Regions from separate parts of the Abyssibacter sp. genome, predicted to be linked through region 1. Evidence: predicted binding sites of a transcription regulator. Region 1 holds the regulator's gene; the other holds the start of a gene.
The links. Region 1 encodes FliA, which starts transcription of late flagellar genes. Its sites were predicted from a motif close to GCTAAAGTTNNNNNNNNNNCNGCCGATA; they were not measured.
Positions count from the first base shown of each region.

Region 2: ACE1EY_RS15105 (flagellin) is a predicted target of FliA. The motif match lies at 3,352-3,379, and genes of this name have one in related genera.

Region 1 covers NZ_CAXRDQ010000021.1:1,127-8,399, reverse strand. The annotation lists gene ACE1EY_RS02805 (chemotaxis protein CheA) at 1-294, opposite strand, end outside; gene ACE1EY_RS02800 (protein phosphatase CheZ) at 326-946, opposite strand; gene ACE1EY_RS02795 (chemotaxis response regulator CheY) at 943-1,335, opposite strand; gene ACE1EY_RS02790 (RNA polymerase sigma factor FliA) at 1,365-2,099, opposite strand; gene ACE1EY_RS02785 (MinD/ParA family protein) at 2,096-2,992, opposite strand; gene flhF (flagellar biosynthesis protein FlhF) at 2,979-4,331, opposite strand; gene flhA (flagellar biosynthesis protein FlhA) at 4,362-6,452, opposite strand; gene flhB (flagellar biosynthesis protein FlhB) at 6,456-7,273, opposite strand, start outside.
Region 2 covers NZ_CAXRDQ010000090.1:20,492-27,764, forward strand. The annotation lists gene fliS (flagellar export chaperone FliS) at 1-185, opposite strand, end outside; gene fliD (flagellar filament capping protein FliD) at 220-1,599, opposite strand; gene ACE1EY_RS15100 (flagellar protein FlaG) at 1,667-2,026, opposite strand; gene ACE1EY_RS15105 (flagellin) at 2,113-3,255, opposite strand; gene ACE1EY_RS15110 (PAS domain-containing protein) at 3,552-7,273, shown strand, end outside.

The DNA.
Region 1 (7,273 bases):
GGCCGCATCCAGCCAGCTCACCGCCTGGGAAATGCCATCGACCAGTTCGGCACTGTGCCCCAGCTGCCCGGTGCGCACGGCGCCCATGACCTCCTCCGCCGCATGGCATAACTCCACCATGGGCTGGATTTCCAGAAACCCTGCGCTGCCCTTGAGCGTGTGGAATACCCGAAACAGCGCGTTAAGCTGTTCCGGATCAGCATTCGACTGTTCGAAAGCGACAATCTGCTCGCCCAGCGAATCGATCATTTCGCCGGCTTCGGTCAGAAAGTCGGCCAGCAGTTCTTGGTCCATGAGCAATACCGGTGGAGTCGCGACCGAAAGACTAAAGACCTAGATCGGCCAGAAGATCGTCCGCTTGAGCCTGGGTTGAGCCATGCGTGTCGATGCCGGCCAGCGCCGGGCCCTCCGGCTTGCGGGCGGCCGCGCTGGCATTCGGCACCGTCAGACCGGCGAGTTCCAGCAGGTCGGCCAGCGCCTGTTCCACGCCCTGCACGAGCTGGATTACGCGGCGGATGACCTGGCCGCTGAGATCCTGGTAAGCCTGGGCTTCGGCAATGGCGGACAGATTGCTGCGCAGCTCGCTCAGCGTTTGCTCGCCGGCGGCGCTGGCCAGGCCGGGCAATTGCGCCTGGGTGGCCTCGACCAGATCCAGGGTCCGGTTCGCAGCCTGTTCGGTCATCTGCATCACGTGGTTGAGCCGTGCGCAGGCGTCGGGCATGTCACTGCCGGCATAGCGCACCAATCGCTCATCCAGTGCCAGACGGCTCAACGCGCCGGCGAGATTGCGGCTGATGCTCTGCAGGCCGTCGATGACCCGGTGCGTACGCTGGTCGCTCAGCTTGGTCAGCAGTTCATTGAATGTCTGCAGATCATCGCGATCCAGCGCGGCCGACAGCGCCTGTACATCGGCACGAAGTCCGGCGGAGACCGCCGGCGGGGTCACGCCGCTGCCCGGTTGAAGATGCGGTCCAGCTTCTCCTTCAGCGTCGACGCGTTGAAGGGCTTGATGATGTAACCGTTCACGCCGGCCTTGGCCGCCTCGATGATCTGCTCGCGGGTGGACTCGGCCGTGACCATTAGCACCGGCAGCCCGGCCAACGCCGCGTTGCCGCGAATCGCCTTGAGCAGATCGATGCCGGTCATGCCCGGCATGTTCCAGTCGGTCACGACGAAATCAATGCCGTTGCCGTTGGCGCCCAGCACCGTCAGCGCACTTTGCCCGTCCTCGGCCTCGACGAAATTCGAAAATCCCAGATCCTGCAGCAGATTCTTGACGATGCGCCGCATCGTCGGGAAATCGTCCACCACCAGAATCTTCATGCTTGTGTCCATCGTGTTTGCTCCTGCCAATTCGCCTGAGTTCACTTGCCCCGATCAATCCAGTCGCCCAGCCGCGCGCGCAGGCGCACCATCGCCTGCCCATGGATCTGGCACACGCGGGATTCGCTCACGCCCAGCACGGCGCCGATTTCCCGCAGGTTCATGGCCTCGTCGTAGTACAGCGACATGACCAGTTGCTCGCGTTCCGGCAGCTGTTTTATGGCATCGGCCAGATCGCGCTGAAATTGAGCCTTTTGCAGCACATCGGTGGGCTGGGCATCGCCGGAGGCCACCTCGCGCGAGTGACCGTCTTCGTCCGGATCGGCGGGTGTCAGGCTCAGCAACTGGCATTGCGAGGCATCTAGCGTGATGTGGCGGTACTCGTCCAGCGTGATGCCCATGCGCTCGGCAACCTGCTGCTCGCCGGCCTCGCTGCCGGTTTCCTGCTCAATCGCCTGAATGGTCCTCGTGACCTCGCGCATCTTGCGATGCACCGATCGCGGAGCCCAGTCGCCCCGGCGCAGCTCGTCGATCATCGAGCCGCGAATGCGAATGCCGGCAAAGGTTTCGAATGAGGCGCCCTGCCTCGCATCAAACGACGACGCCGCTTCGAGCAGGCCCAGCATGCCGGCCTGGATCAGATCGTCCAGTTCCACCGAATCGGGCAGCCGCGCGACCAGATGCAAGGCGATGCGCCGCACCAAACCGGCATGCCGGGTGACGAGATCCTGCGAGCCGGTCTGCTCGTAATAGGCGTAAGAGGCGGCTGCGTTCATGCCGTCATCGCCATGCCAGTGGGCTGACCAACCAGGCGTTCCACAAAAAATTCGATATGGCCGCGGGCACCGCGTTGGGGGGCGATGCCCAGCAGCTTGTTGGCGATGCCGTGGAAGGCCTGAGCCGATGGCGCACCGGGATAGGCCGTGATGACGGGCCGCTGCTGACGGGCGGCGCGGACGATCTTGTCGTCGTCCGGCACATGGCCGAGGTAATTGAGGGTGACGTCCAGAAAGCGATCCGCCACACGGCAGAGGTTGTCGTAAACCTCGCGCCCCTCGCCTGCCGACCGCACGCGGTTGGTGACCAGTTGCATCCGCGGGATGCCGCAGTCGCGCGACAACACCTTGATCAGCGCATAGGCATCGGTGAGCGAAGCGGGGTCGTTGCAGACCACCACCAACACCTCTTGCGAGGCCTGGCAAAACGTCTGCACGCTGTTGGACAGGCCGGCGGCGGTATCGACCAGCATCACGTCGATGGGGTTATTGAGGCCGCTGAAGGCGCCGATCAAACCCACATGCTCGCTGCGGGTCAGCTCCGCCATGCGGCGGCGGCCGGATGAGGCCGGGACGATTTTCAGCCCCCCCGGTCCGTCGATAATGGTGTCGGCCAGCGAACATTTGCCTTCGAGTACATGCGACAGATTCGCCGCTGGCTGCAGGCCGAGCAGTACATCCACGTTGGCCAGGCCAAGATCGGCATCCAGCAACATGGTCTTTCGCTGGGCCTCGATCATCGCCATACCCAGGTTCACCGCGATCGTGCTCTTGCCCACGCCGCCCTTGCCGCTGGCCACGGCGAACACGCGCGGCCCGTTGGCGGCGGGTTTGTGGGCCAGCCCCGCGGCCTGCGTGCGCTGAACAGCCTGGGAAGAATCAAGCAACGGCATTGGCGGCCTCCCGCTCGTAGTCGGCACGTGACGGTGACCCGTCACGAACCTGTGTTGGTGTGGTGTGCGTACGCGCCGCCTGCACGGCGCGCTTGATGAGGGTTTCCGGCCGCTCTCGATGCAGGTCCTCCGGCACGGCCTGGCCGTCGGCGACATAGGCCACCGGCAGACGCGCACGTGTGATCGCCGACAGCGCAGAGCCATGGCGTGACGACTCGTCCAGCTTGGTGATCACGCAGCCCGCCGGGCGCGCCGAACGAAACGCGTGAATCGCCCGCGCCTGATCTTCCGGCTGGGTGGTCGCGGCCAGCACGAGCAGCGTGCGCACCGGCGAGCCGGACACCCCGAACTGGTTCAGCCGCATCGCCAATTGCTGGTCGGACGGACTCATGCCGGCGGTGTCGATCAGAATCATCCGCTTGCCCGACAGCTTCGCCAGCACCTGCGCCAGACCCTCGATGCCGGAGGCCGTGAGTACCGGCACGCCGAGCAGACGGCCATAGGTGATTAGCTGTTCCTGCGCGCCGATCCGGAAGTCGTCGGTGCTGACCAGCGCCAGCCCGTTCGTGCCGTGCTGGGCAACATAGCGTGCGGCCAGTTTGGCCAGCGTGGTGGTCTTGCCGACACCGGTCGGACCGACCAGTGCAATTGCACCCGGCGTGTCGAGCAGATCTGCCGGCTGTGCCGGCATCTGCGTCACGATGGCGCGCAGCGCGGCATAGGTGGCGGTCGGCCGCACGGCGTCCTGCGGCAGCGTGCGGACAGCTGCGGTCGTCAGGGCATGTTCGAAACCCATGCGCTCGAGCTGCTGGGCCACATGGGCATGTTCCAGATTGCGAAACTCCCAGGCACCGCGGGCGATCTGCCCCATCTCGCTCTGGATGGTGCTGCGCAGTTCTCCGAGTTCGCGCTCCAGTCGCTCGATGTGGGGGTCTTGCGCCCAGACGATGGTCGGTTCCGGTTTCACGTTGGGCGCGGCGGCCTGCGCGAGTTCGCTGGCGAATGGATTCACATCCTCCCGGCGTGCCGCGGGATCGACATGGTCCGTGCCCCGCGCGGCCGTGGACGATGCGTTCGCCGCACCGGCAACAGGCGCGACCGCCTCATTTGCCGAGCGCGGCGCCGATTCATGGGCCGCCTGTGTACGCTGCGGCTCCGGCGAGTCATTGCGCCGCACCGCCTGCTGCACCAGCGCTGCGTCGTAATCCAACGCCGCGACCACCTCGATCTGGTCGCCGATGCGGCGGCTGGACAGAATCACCGCATCCGGGCCCTGTTCTTCACGCACCATCCGGAAGGCGGCGCGCATGTCACGTGCGAGAAATCGTTTGATCTTCATTTCAAAGCCTGCTCACCGTAGACAGTGTCCTCAGACCCCCACCGCGCCAACCAGCTTCAGCTGCTTGCCCTGCGGGACCTCGTTGTAAGCCAGCACATGCAGACCAGGTGCGGCGTAGCGCAGAAACCGCGCCAGTGACGCGCGAATGCCCTGTGGCACCAGCAGCACGGGCGTCTGGCCCTGGCCCTGTTGGCGTTCCACCCATTCGGCGATTGACTGGTGCATGCGTTCGGCGAGTCCTGGTTCGATGGCGCTGGCGTCTTGTTGCATGGACTCTTGCAGGAGCTGTTCCAGCGGCTGCGCCAGCGTAAGAACCGGCAATTCAGACTCCAAGCCATTGATTTGTTGAACGATTTGTTGGCCAAGCGCCACCCTAACCTGAGCGGTGAGCATGTCGGGATCCTGACTCTGGCGCGCATGCTCCGCCAAGGATTCGGCGATCTGCTTGAACGCACGAATCGAAATATCTTCTTCGAGCAGGTTTTGCAGCACGCGCACGACCACGGTCAGCGGCAGCAGCTTGGGCACCAGATCCTCGACCAGCTTGGGCGCGCTCTGGGCCAGGTTGTCGAGCAGGCTCTGCACGTCGTCATGGCCCAGCAGCTCGTGGGCGTGGCTGTGAACGATGTGGCCGATATGCGTGGCGACGACCGTGCCCGGATCAACCACGGTCCAGCCCTTGGACAGCGCCTCGGTTCGCAGGCCCTGCTCGATCCAGACGGCCTCCATGCCAAAGGCCGGGTCCTGACCCTTGATGCCCTCGACCTGCCCGAACACCTGACCGGGGTTCAGCGCCATCAGCCGGTCGGCGTGGATCACCTCCTCGGAAACCGGCACCCCGTTCACGCAGAGCCGGTAGCCATTGGGCGGCAGTTCCAGGTTGTCGCGGATATGCACCGCGGGCACCAGAAACCCCAGCTCGTGGGTGGATTTCTTGCGCACGCCACGAATCCGCCGCACCAGCTCCCCGCCCTGGCGGATATCCACCAGCGGTATTAGCCGATAGCCGACCTCGAGACTCAACGCGTCGGTCGGGCGCACGTCGTCCCAGCTCACATCGGCATCGTCGGCCACCGGATCGGAGTCGGCCTCAGGCATCGCGTCGGCCGTGGGGGCCTGGCTGCGCCGGTGCATCCACCAGGCCAGCCCGCTGGCCGCGATGCCCAGGGTCAGAAACACCAGATTGGGCATGCCGGGAATCAGGCCGCAGATCGTCAGAATGACCGCAGTCACGATCAGGGTCTGCGGCTTGGCGAACACCTGCGCCGTCACCTGACTGCCCATGCTCTGCGAGCGGGACATGCGCGTGACCAGCATCGCCACCGCCGTGGCCAGCAACAGGCTGGGCAGCTGCGCCACCAAACCGTCGCCGATGGTCAGCAGCGTGTAGTTCTGCATGGCCGTGGCCAGATCCAGGCCGTGCTGCATCATGCCGATGCCTAGGCCGCCGACCAGATTGATCAGCAGGATCAGCACGCCGGCCAGCGCGTCGCCGCGCACGAACTTGCTGGCACCGTCCATGGAACCGTAGAAATCAGCCTCCTCGCGGACCTCCTCACGGCGGGCGATTGCCTCATCCCGCGTCAGCAACCCGGCGTTGAGATCGGCATCAATCGCCATCTGCTTGCCGGGCATGGAATCCAGCGTGAACCGCGCGCTCACCTCCGAGATGCGCTCGGCGCCCTTGGTAACAACAACAAAGTTGATGATCGTCAGAATGATGAACACGACGATGCCAACCGCGTAGTTGCCGCCGATCACAAAATTGCCGAAGGCCTCGATCACGTTACCGGCCGCGCCCGGCCCTTCGTGCCCGTTGAGCAGCACCACGCGGGTGCTGGCGACATTGAGCGCCAGCCGAAGCAGCGTGACCACCAGCAGAATCGACGGAAACACGCTGAAATCCAGCGGCCGCATCACGTAGATCACCGCCAGCAGAATGCAGATCGACAACGCGATGTTGAAGGTGAACAGGCCATCCAGCGCCAGCGGAGCCAGCGGCACGACCATCATCGCCAGCATCAGCATCACCATCAGCGGTACGGCCAGGCCGGTGCGCACCGCGTGAACCAGCGGCGCAACCGATGCGGGAATGGCCAGCGAGGAAGAGCTCTGCGCCATGGTTTAGTCCTGTACTCCCAAGTCCGGTAGTTCCGGCATCGGCCCTGCGTGCCAGGCCTCCAGCTGACGGATGTAGGTCAGCACCTGGGCCACGGCGCGGTAGAGCGTGCTCGGGATCTCGCACTCGAGATCAACCGTGCGATACAAGACACGGGCCAGAGGCGGCGCCTCGACCACGGGCACGCGGTGCTCCTTGCCCAGCTTGCGGATCACCGCGGCGATGTGATCCACCCCCTTGGCGACGACCTTCGGCGCGTGGTCATTGCCCGCGTCGTACCGCAGCGCCACGGCAAAATGCGTGGGGTTGGTAACGATCACATCGGCCTCGGGCACGGCATCCATCATCCGGCCACGCGCTGCTGCCTGCTGCATCTCACGGATGCGACCCTTGACCTCAGGCCGGCCCTCGGTCTCCTTCAGCTCGTCGCGAACCTCCTGCGTGGTCATCCGCAACTGCTTGCCGTGGTTGAACAGCTGAAACGGCGCATCCACGGCCGCGATCAGGAACAGCCCGATGCAAAGCGGAACCAGCACAAAAACCGCTGACGACAACCCGCCCGCCATCGCCTGATTGACGGGCTGCACCGCCAGCGCCAATAAATCGTCGGTTCGCGTGTCGAGATAAAACACGGCGATCCCGCCCAGCACCGCCGTCTTCGCCAGAGCCTTGCCCAGTTCCATCAGCGCATTCATCGAAAACATGCGGCCAATACCCTTGATCGGGTTCAGCCGCGAAACATCCGGCACCAGTGCCTGCCCGCTCAGTGACCAGCCGCCCAGCAGCAACGGCCCGGCCACCGCAGCCACCACGCAAATCGCCA
Region 2 (7,273 bases), on a different contig from region 1:
CGGCTGATGCGCTCGCCCTTGCCGGCAGGATCACCGCGCTCGATACAACCACGAGCCAGGGCCATGCGCTCGGTGGCGCCGTCGAGCAACAACTGGATGAGCTGATGCGGATCGGCGCCGGCCACACCGGTCGTGACCTGATTCCGTTGGTAAGGGTTCGCGCGATTCTTCTGGAAGTAGCTCATCAATGTCTCCGGCATCAGAACGGCCCATGCCGCCCTAGCCCGCCTCCGTCCGGGTGAATCCCGGCAGCGAACTCAATTGCTGTGTCAGGTAGCTGCCCGTCGATTGCAGGCTGGCGACCAATTGGTCCATCGCGGTGAACTGCGCCGTCAGCCGCGCCTCGAAGCGCTCCATCCGACGGTCGAGCCGATCACCTTGTAGTTCGATCTCCTCGAGCCGTGTGTCCAGGCTGTCCTCGCGGGCATCGATGCGACCGTCGTCGGCGGTGAATCCGTCGAGATAGGTGCGAAGACCCGCCGCCAGGCCGTCGTCGCCGCTGAACAGGTCGATCACGGCGTCCAGGTCTGTATCGGCCTTGGCCTCCAACACTGAAGCATCGAATTGCATCGTGCCGTCGACCTCGAAGCTGATGCCGACCTCCGATAGCGAGCCGATATCGCCGTCGAATTGCTGGGTCATCATGGTCCGCAAGGACTGCCTGGCCCCAAGCGCCAGCGGATCGCCGACCAGCGCGCCGGAGGTGCCCCCCGGCACCGCCAGCGACACCGAAGACAAGGTGACCTGAGCGTTGTTGTAAGCGGTGACGAAGGACTGCACGGCGCTGCTCACCGAACCGCTGTCCTGCGCGACATCGATCCGCACGTCCATATCGGGGGTCTCGGCCAACAGCGTGAAGCTGAGCCCGTCCACGGCGTCGGTGATGGTGTTGGTCGATGACGACCGTACGAACCCGTCAATCGACAATTTCCCGTCGCGGGCCTCGGACAGCTCCGTCAGGTTTTCCGTCACGCCCGGATCGTAGACCAGCGCATCGAGCCCCTCGCCGCCGGCCTCCGGCGCAGCCGTCACCCGGATGCTTTGATCGGCACCGGTTTGCTCGGACTCCAGTACCAGGCGCGCGCCATCATCGGCGATGATGATGGATGCACGAATGCCCACATTGTCGTCCGACCCGTTGATCGCATCGCGAATGGCCTCCAGCGAACCGTCCCCTTGCGGCACGCTCACCGAGAACGACGCTTCACCGAGTTCCAGCGTGAGCTCGCCGTAGCCGACTTCGGCCTCGGCATCGGTGTAGGCCTGCGAATGCAGCTTGTGCGCGGAGGCCAGCTGCACGACGCGAGCGTTGTAGCTGCCGACCTGCGCGCCAGACGTTGAGCTGACCAGCAGGCTGCCCTCATCGGCAGACGTGGCCGTCGTCGGCGTGAATGCACTGGGCTCTTCCAGGGTGGACGCCGCACCGGCCAAGGCATTGAGCGACGAGCGCACGCGACCCAGGGCGGACAGCTCCGCATTGGCGGCCGAACTACGGCGCGCCAGCGTGGTGTCCTGCGCGCCGCGCTCGGCGCTGACGAGCTGTGAAACCAGACTGGCGATGTCCAGGCCCGACCCGACACCCAGTGACGAAATAGACATCAACGACTCCTTTGCTGACTGCCCGGTTCAGGCAAGCCGCGTGCCGCGGGGCATGCCCGATAGGCCCTCAAGCCGATACATCCAGGGTGTGCATCTGCCCGCTGTGCAAGCGGCGGGCCGCCTCGACCACGTCCTGCGCAGGCATTTGCTGCAGCACGTCACCGGTCACGTCATCGACCACGGACACGACGAGCAGCTCAGCTTCGCCGTCCACACGAAACCGCAGGCTGGTGCGGGCACCGATCAGCGTGGCGTTGATCTTGTTCACCGCCCGGTGCGTCGCTTCGTCGGAAACGAACGCCCGGTCGTCACGGTTCGCCTCAGCCACTGCGGGCGGGTGTTCCCGAGTCGGTGGATAGGGCATCGGCAGGTCAGGCCGCTCCCTTAAAGCGTCGGTAATCGGGTTGATGCGAATGTCTTCGCTCATGATCGTGTCTCCGGTCGCGGAAACCAAAACGGGGTCAGGCGCGTTCGGCGACCTGACCCCGTTCACTCATCCCCCCTGTTGCGGGCTTAGCCGAGCAGGCTAAGCACGCTCTGCGGTGCGGAGTTGGCCTGGGACAGCATCGCCGTACCGGCCTGCTGCAGGATCTGCCCGCGGGTCAGTGCTGCGGTTTCTTTGGCGAAGTCGGCATCCTGGATGCGGCTGCGCGAGGCGCTGAGGTTCTCGGACTGCACCTGGACCGATGCGACCACCGACTCGAAGCGGCTTTGCACGGCGCCCAGCGAAGCGCGGGCCGTGTTGATCGTGTCGAGCGCGCTGTCGACCAGCTGAATGCCCAGCTGGGCGCCGGCATAACTGGCGACCGACAGGGTGTCGATGCCGGTCGATGTCGCAGGCGTTCCAACCGACCCATTGGCCCAGCCCGCCACGGTGGCGGAGTCGGTCGTGCCCGCAATGGTGATGGCAGCGTCACTAACCAGCGTGATCTGCCCTGTCGCGCTGTCGTATGACGCTCCGACGTCGGTCTGCTGTGACACCTCATTGATGGCATCCACCAGCTGGCCAGCCCGCTCGGCAGCACTGCTGGCACTGGCGACCGCACCGATATCGACACCGTTAACGGTCACGCCGCCGGCGGCGATCCCGGTTGCGAATCCGGTAATGCCCGACGCAGCCACCGACACGCTGGCCTGGGTGACCGAGCCCATCGCGGCCGTGTTGGCATCCACGATCGAAGAGACGGTAATGGTCTCGCCCGCGTTGGCACCAACCTGGAAGCTAGCGCCGGAGAAGGAGCCGTCCAACACGTTCACGCCGTTGAAGGTCGTGGTATCCGCCACGCGGTTGATTTCTTCGAGCAGCTGGCCGACTTCGGTCTGCAACGCGGCACGATCCGTATTGTTGTTGGTCGCGTTGGACGATTGCACCGCCAGCTCACGGATCCGCTGCAGGTTGTTGGTGACTTCACCCAGCGCACCTTCTGCGGTCTGCGCCAGTGAAATGCCGTCGTTGGCGTTGCGTGCGGCCTGATCCAGGCCGCGAATCTGTGCGGTGAAGCGCTCGGAGATCGCCAGACCCGCCGCATCGTCCTTTGCACTGTTGATGCGCAGGCCGGTGGACAGGCGCTGCATCGACGTGGCGAGCATGTCCTGGGAATTGTTGAGATTGCGCTGAGCGTTCAGCGACATCACGTTGGTATTGATCACTTGCATGGCTAAATACTCCTGGTCCGTTTAGGTCGTGGCGCCGGCGGCGCCTAATGCTCAGCGGAGCGTTCCAACCTGGACGTCTCGCCGATACAGCCCGGTTATCGGACCCGGTGCACAGAACTTTAGATATTTTCCGTCCGCCCTGTCCGTCAGCCACGACTGCGAGGCCCCAGCCGGTTTTTTTGACCCGCGCATCGCACGCGAACCACGGGGCGCGCGAGATGCCAGATAGCGGGATGACGCCTTCGCAAAACCATGAGAACGTAGGCCGGACAACACCTGACGAGGAGACTGCGCCGATGCCGCGGGGTCCGATGCGCAATCTGCTGCTGGGTCTGCTGCTACTCCTCGCCCTCGCGCTGACCACGGTCGTGCTCGGGCTGCCAAACCAGCTGGGGGACGGCATTGCCCGGGAATTGCTTGAGGTCTTCCTCATCGGCGGATTTGCCTGCTGCATGGTGTTGGGCTGGCTCGGCTGGCGCCAGGGACGCGATTTAAGCCGCGCGGAGCACGCCGGCCAACGCAGCTGGCAGATGTTGGCAACCGTGCCCGAGGCCCTGCTCGTGCTGGACCCGAAGACTGGCCGGGTGCTCAGCGCCAACAATCGGTGTCGCACCGTCTTTGGGCGAGAGCCGGAGTCGCTCAAGAGCCTGCCGCTTGACGCGCTGCTCCCGTCGCTGGACCTGCCTGCCGGTACGGACGAAACGCCCGCTCCCCACGCCGTCGAACTGCGCGAAACGGAAGCACTACAGGCCGATGGCACACATTTGCCAGTGGATATCGGCGTCAGCCAGTTCGTCGCTGCACCGACCGATGCGCTGCGGACCATCATCAGCATTCGCGACGCCCGACCGCGCCTGGCCGCCGAATCCGGTCGCCTGGACGCCGAGCGTCGCACCCGACAAATCATCCAGAGCGTGCCCGGCGTGGTGTATCGCTGCGCCATGGATGAGCAGTGGACCATGGCCTTCGTCTCCGATCAGGTCGAGGTGCTAACGGGCTACCCGGCAGACGATTTCATCGGCAATCGACGCACCTCATTCGGTGCGCTGATCCACCCCGACGACGCCGTGGACCTGCAATCCAAAGTGGAAGGCGCCGCATTAGCCGGCCTGCCCTGGTTGGTGGAGTACCGCATCCGCCACCGCGACGGCGAACTGCGTTGGGTCATGGAACACGGCAGCGCCCAGCAAGCGGCGGACGGCCGCATCGTTTGGCTCTACGGCGTGATGATGGATGTGACCGACCTGAAGAACGCCGAACGCACAGCGGCGGAAACCAGCCAGCGCCTGGTCGAAATCACCGAAAACCTCCCTGGTGCGACATGGCGGGCGGAGATTCACCAGGAGACCGGCATTGCGCGGTTCACCCACTTCGCCGGCAAGCTGGACACTCCGTTTGGTGATCTCGATCTGCCGATGATTCGACAGGACGCCGGCCAATTGCTGACGCTGGTTCATCCGGACGACCGTGATCGCTACCGGCGGGACATCGAACAGGCGCTCGCCGATGGCCGCTACAGCTCCGAATACCGGATCCGGCGGCGCGGCAGTCGCTGGGGCTGGGTACGGGCCACTGGCTCGATCTATGACGTAAAAGGCAGCCAGTACCGCATCGCGGTCGGCCACACCGTCGACATCGATGCCGAGCGCCAACTCACCGAGAAACTGGAAACGGCGCGCACCGAAGCCGAGGCACAGGCAGAACGGCTGAGTCGCCTCACGGCCAACCTGCCGGGTGTTGTGTGGGAACTCAGGATGACACCGCCCGACTTCGCGCTGCGCTACACCTATATCAGCGACACGCCCCACATCGTCATCGACCTCAAGCCCGAGCAGTTCTACCGCGAGTTTGATCAGGTTCTCAGCTTCGTTCACCCGGACGACCAGCCAACATTCACAGCCCAGGTAGAGCGGCTACGCCACGCAACGGATGAGCAGGATCTGACCGGGACGTTTCAGTACCGCATGCGGGCGCCCGATGACAGCTATTTCTGGCGCCGCACGGCGTTCCGCGGCGCATTCAATCCGGACGGCAGCCGCACCGTCTACGGCCTGACCATTGATATCCAACGTGAGAAGACTCTGGAACAGGCACTGCGATCCGCACGTGAGGAAGCGGATAGTGCCAACGCCGCCAAAAGCGAGTTTCTGGCGAACATGAGTCACGAGATCCGCACCCCGATGAACGCGGTGGTCGGCATGTCGCAGTTGATGCGCGGCACCGACCTGACAGGCCAGCAGGGGCGGTATCTGTCGCAGATCGAGTCGTCGTCACGGCTATTGCTGCGACTGCTCGACGACATTCTCGATCTGTCGAAGATCGAGGCCCGGCACCTGGAGATCGAAACCATCCCGTTCGAACTGCACCAGCTGATTGATGATGTCGGCAACCTCATGGGCGAGCGCAGCCGGGACAAACAACTGGAGCTGTCGATCCGGCTGGCGGACGACTGTCCGAACCGCTTGATCGGCGATCCTCTGCGGATCAGGCAGGTGCTCGGCAATCTGGCCAGCAACGCCATCAAGTTCACGCCGGATGGCGGCGACATCGACATGACCATCGACACCGTGTGGCGGAATCAGCAGCAGGCCAGGCTTCGATTCGCTGTCACCGACTCCGGCATCGGGCTCACGCCGGAGCAACAAACGCGGATCTTCGAGGCCTTTGAACAAGCCGACGCCTCCACCACCCGCCAGTTTGGCGGTACCGGACTGGGGCTGACCATTGCTCGCCGCCTGGTCACGCTGATGGGCGGCACCATGGGTGTAAGCAGTTCCCCCGACGCCGGCAGTCGATTCTGGTTTGAACTGGTCCTCGACGAAGACCATACGAGGCAACCGGATGCCGCGCTGGTTGATCTCAGCGGTCGGCGTGCGCTGGTCGTTGATGATCATCTGACGACCTGCGAAGTGATCACCGGCCTGCTTGCACGGTTGGGTGTCACCGCGGTGTCCGAACAGCGTTGCCGATCGGGTTTGGCGCGGCTGGAGGCGGCGGTCAAACAATCTCGCCCCTATGATTTCCTGATCGTCGACTGGCGCATGCCCGAACTCTCCGGCACCGAGCTGGTCCGGCGGGTGCTGAACGCACCGGAACGATACGGCCGCCCCCGCACGGTGATGATGACCGGTTACGGCGCAGAGCACAGCCTGCCCGGCATCGCGGAGTTGAAACTGGACGGATTCCTGGTCAAGCCGGTCAGCCCCAGCCGCTTACTTGCCACCCTCACGCAGGCCGTCCAGTCGCAAGACCCTGAACCACCCGAAGCGCCGCAAGGGCGCCCCCTTTCCCTGTCCGGCGTGCATGTTCTGGTGGTTGAGGACAACGCGATCAATCAGGAGATTGCCTCGACCGTGCTTCGGCAGGCGGGCGCCAACGTGTCACTGGCCGAACATGGCGCGCAGGCGCTGGAGCGCCTGGAAGCCGGCGACGGCATCGATCTGATCTTGATGGACTGCCAGATGCCGGTGATGGACGGCTTCGAGGCCAGTCGGCGCATCCGCGGACTCGATGCCTACCGCGACACTCCCATCGTGGCGATGACCGCCAATGCGATGGACGGTGACCGAGAGCGCTGCTTGAATGCCGGCATGGATGACTACATGGCCAAGCCCATCGAATCCGAGACGCTGCTGGAAACCGTGGGCAGGCATTTGGGTCGTGTCCTTGCGTCCTCACCGACCCATGGCGTCGTCCCAACGGATCTGCCTGATCTGCCGGGCTTTGCCTTGGGCGATGCACTACGCCGTCTGGACGGCAATCGTGGCGTGCTCCTGAGCCTGCTGAAGCGGTTTCGCACAGACCACTGCGATGCGACGGCGGCGATCCGCCATGCGTTGGATGCCGACAACCCGGCAGGGGCCAAGCTGCATGCGCATTCGCTCAAAGGCGCCGCAAGCAGCCTGGGCGCCTATCCACTCGCCGCGCAGGCCGCTGCCGTGGAGGCTGCCATCGACAACAATGCCACCGTGGCGGCGCCGCTGGCCGAGCTTGGCGAGCAGCTCTCGGTGGTCCGCCA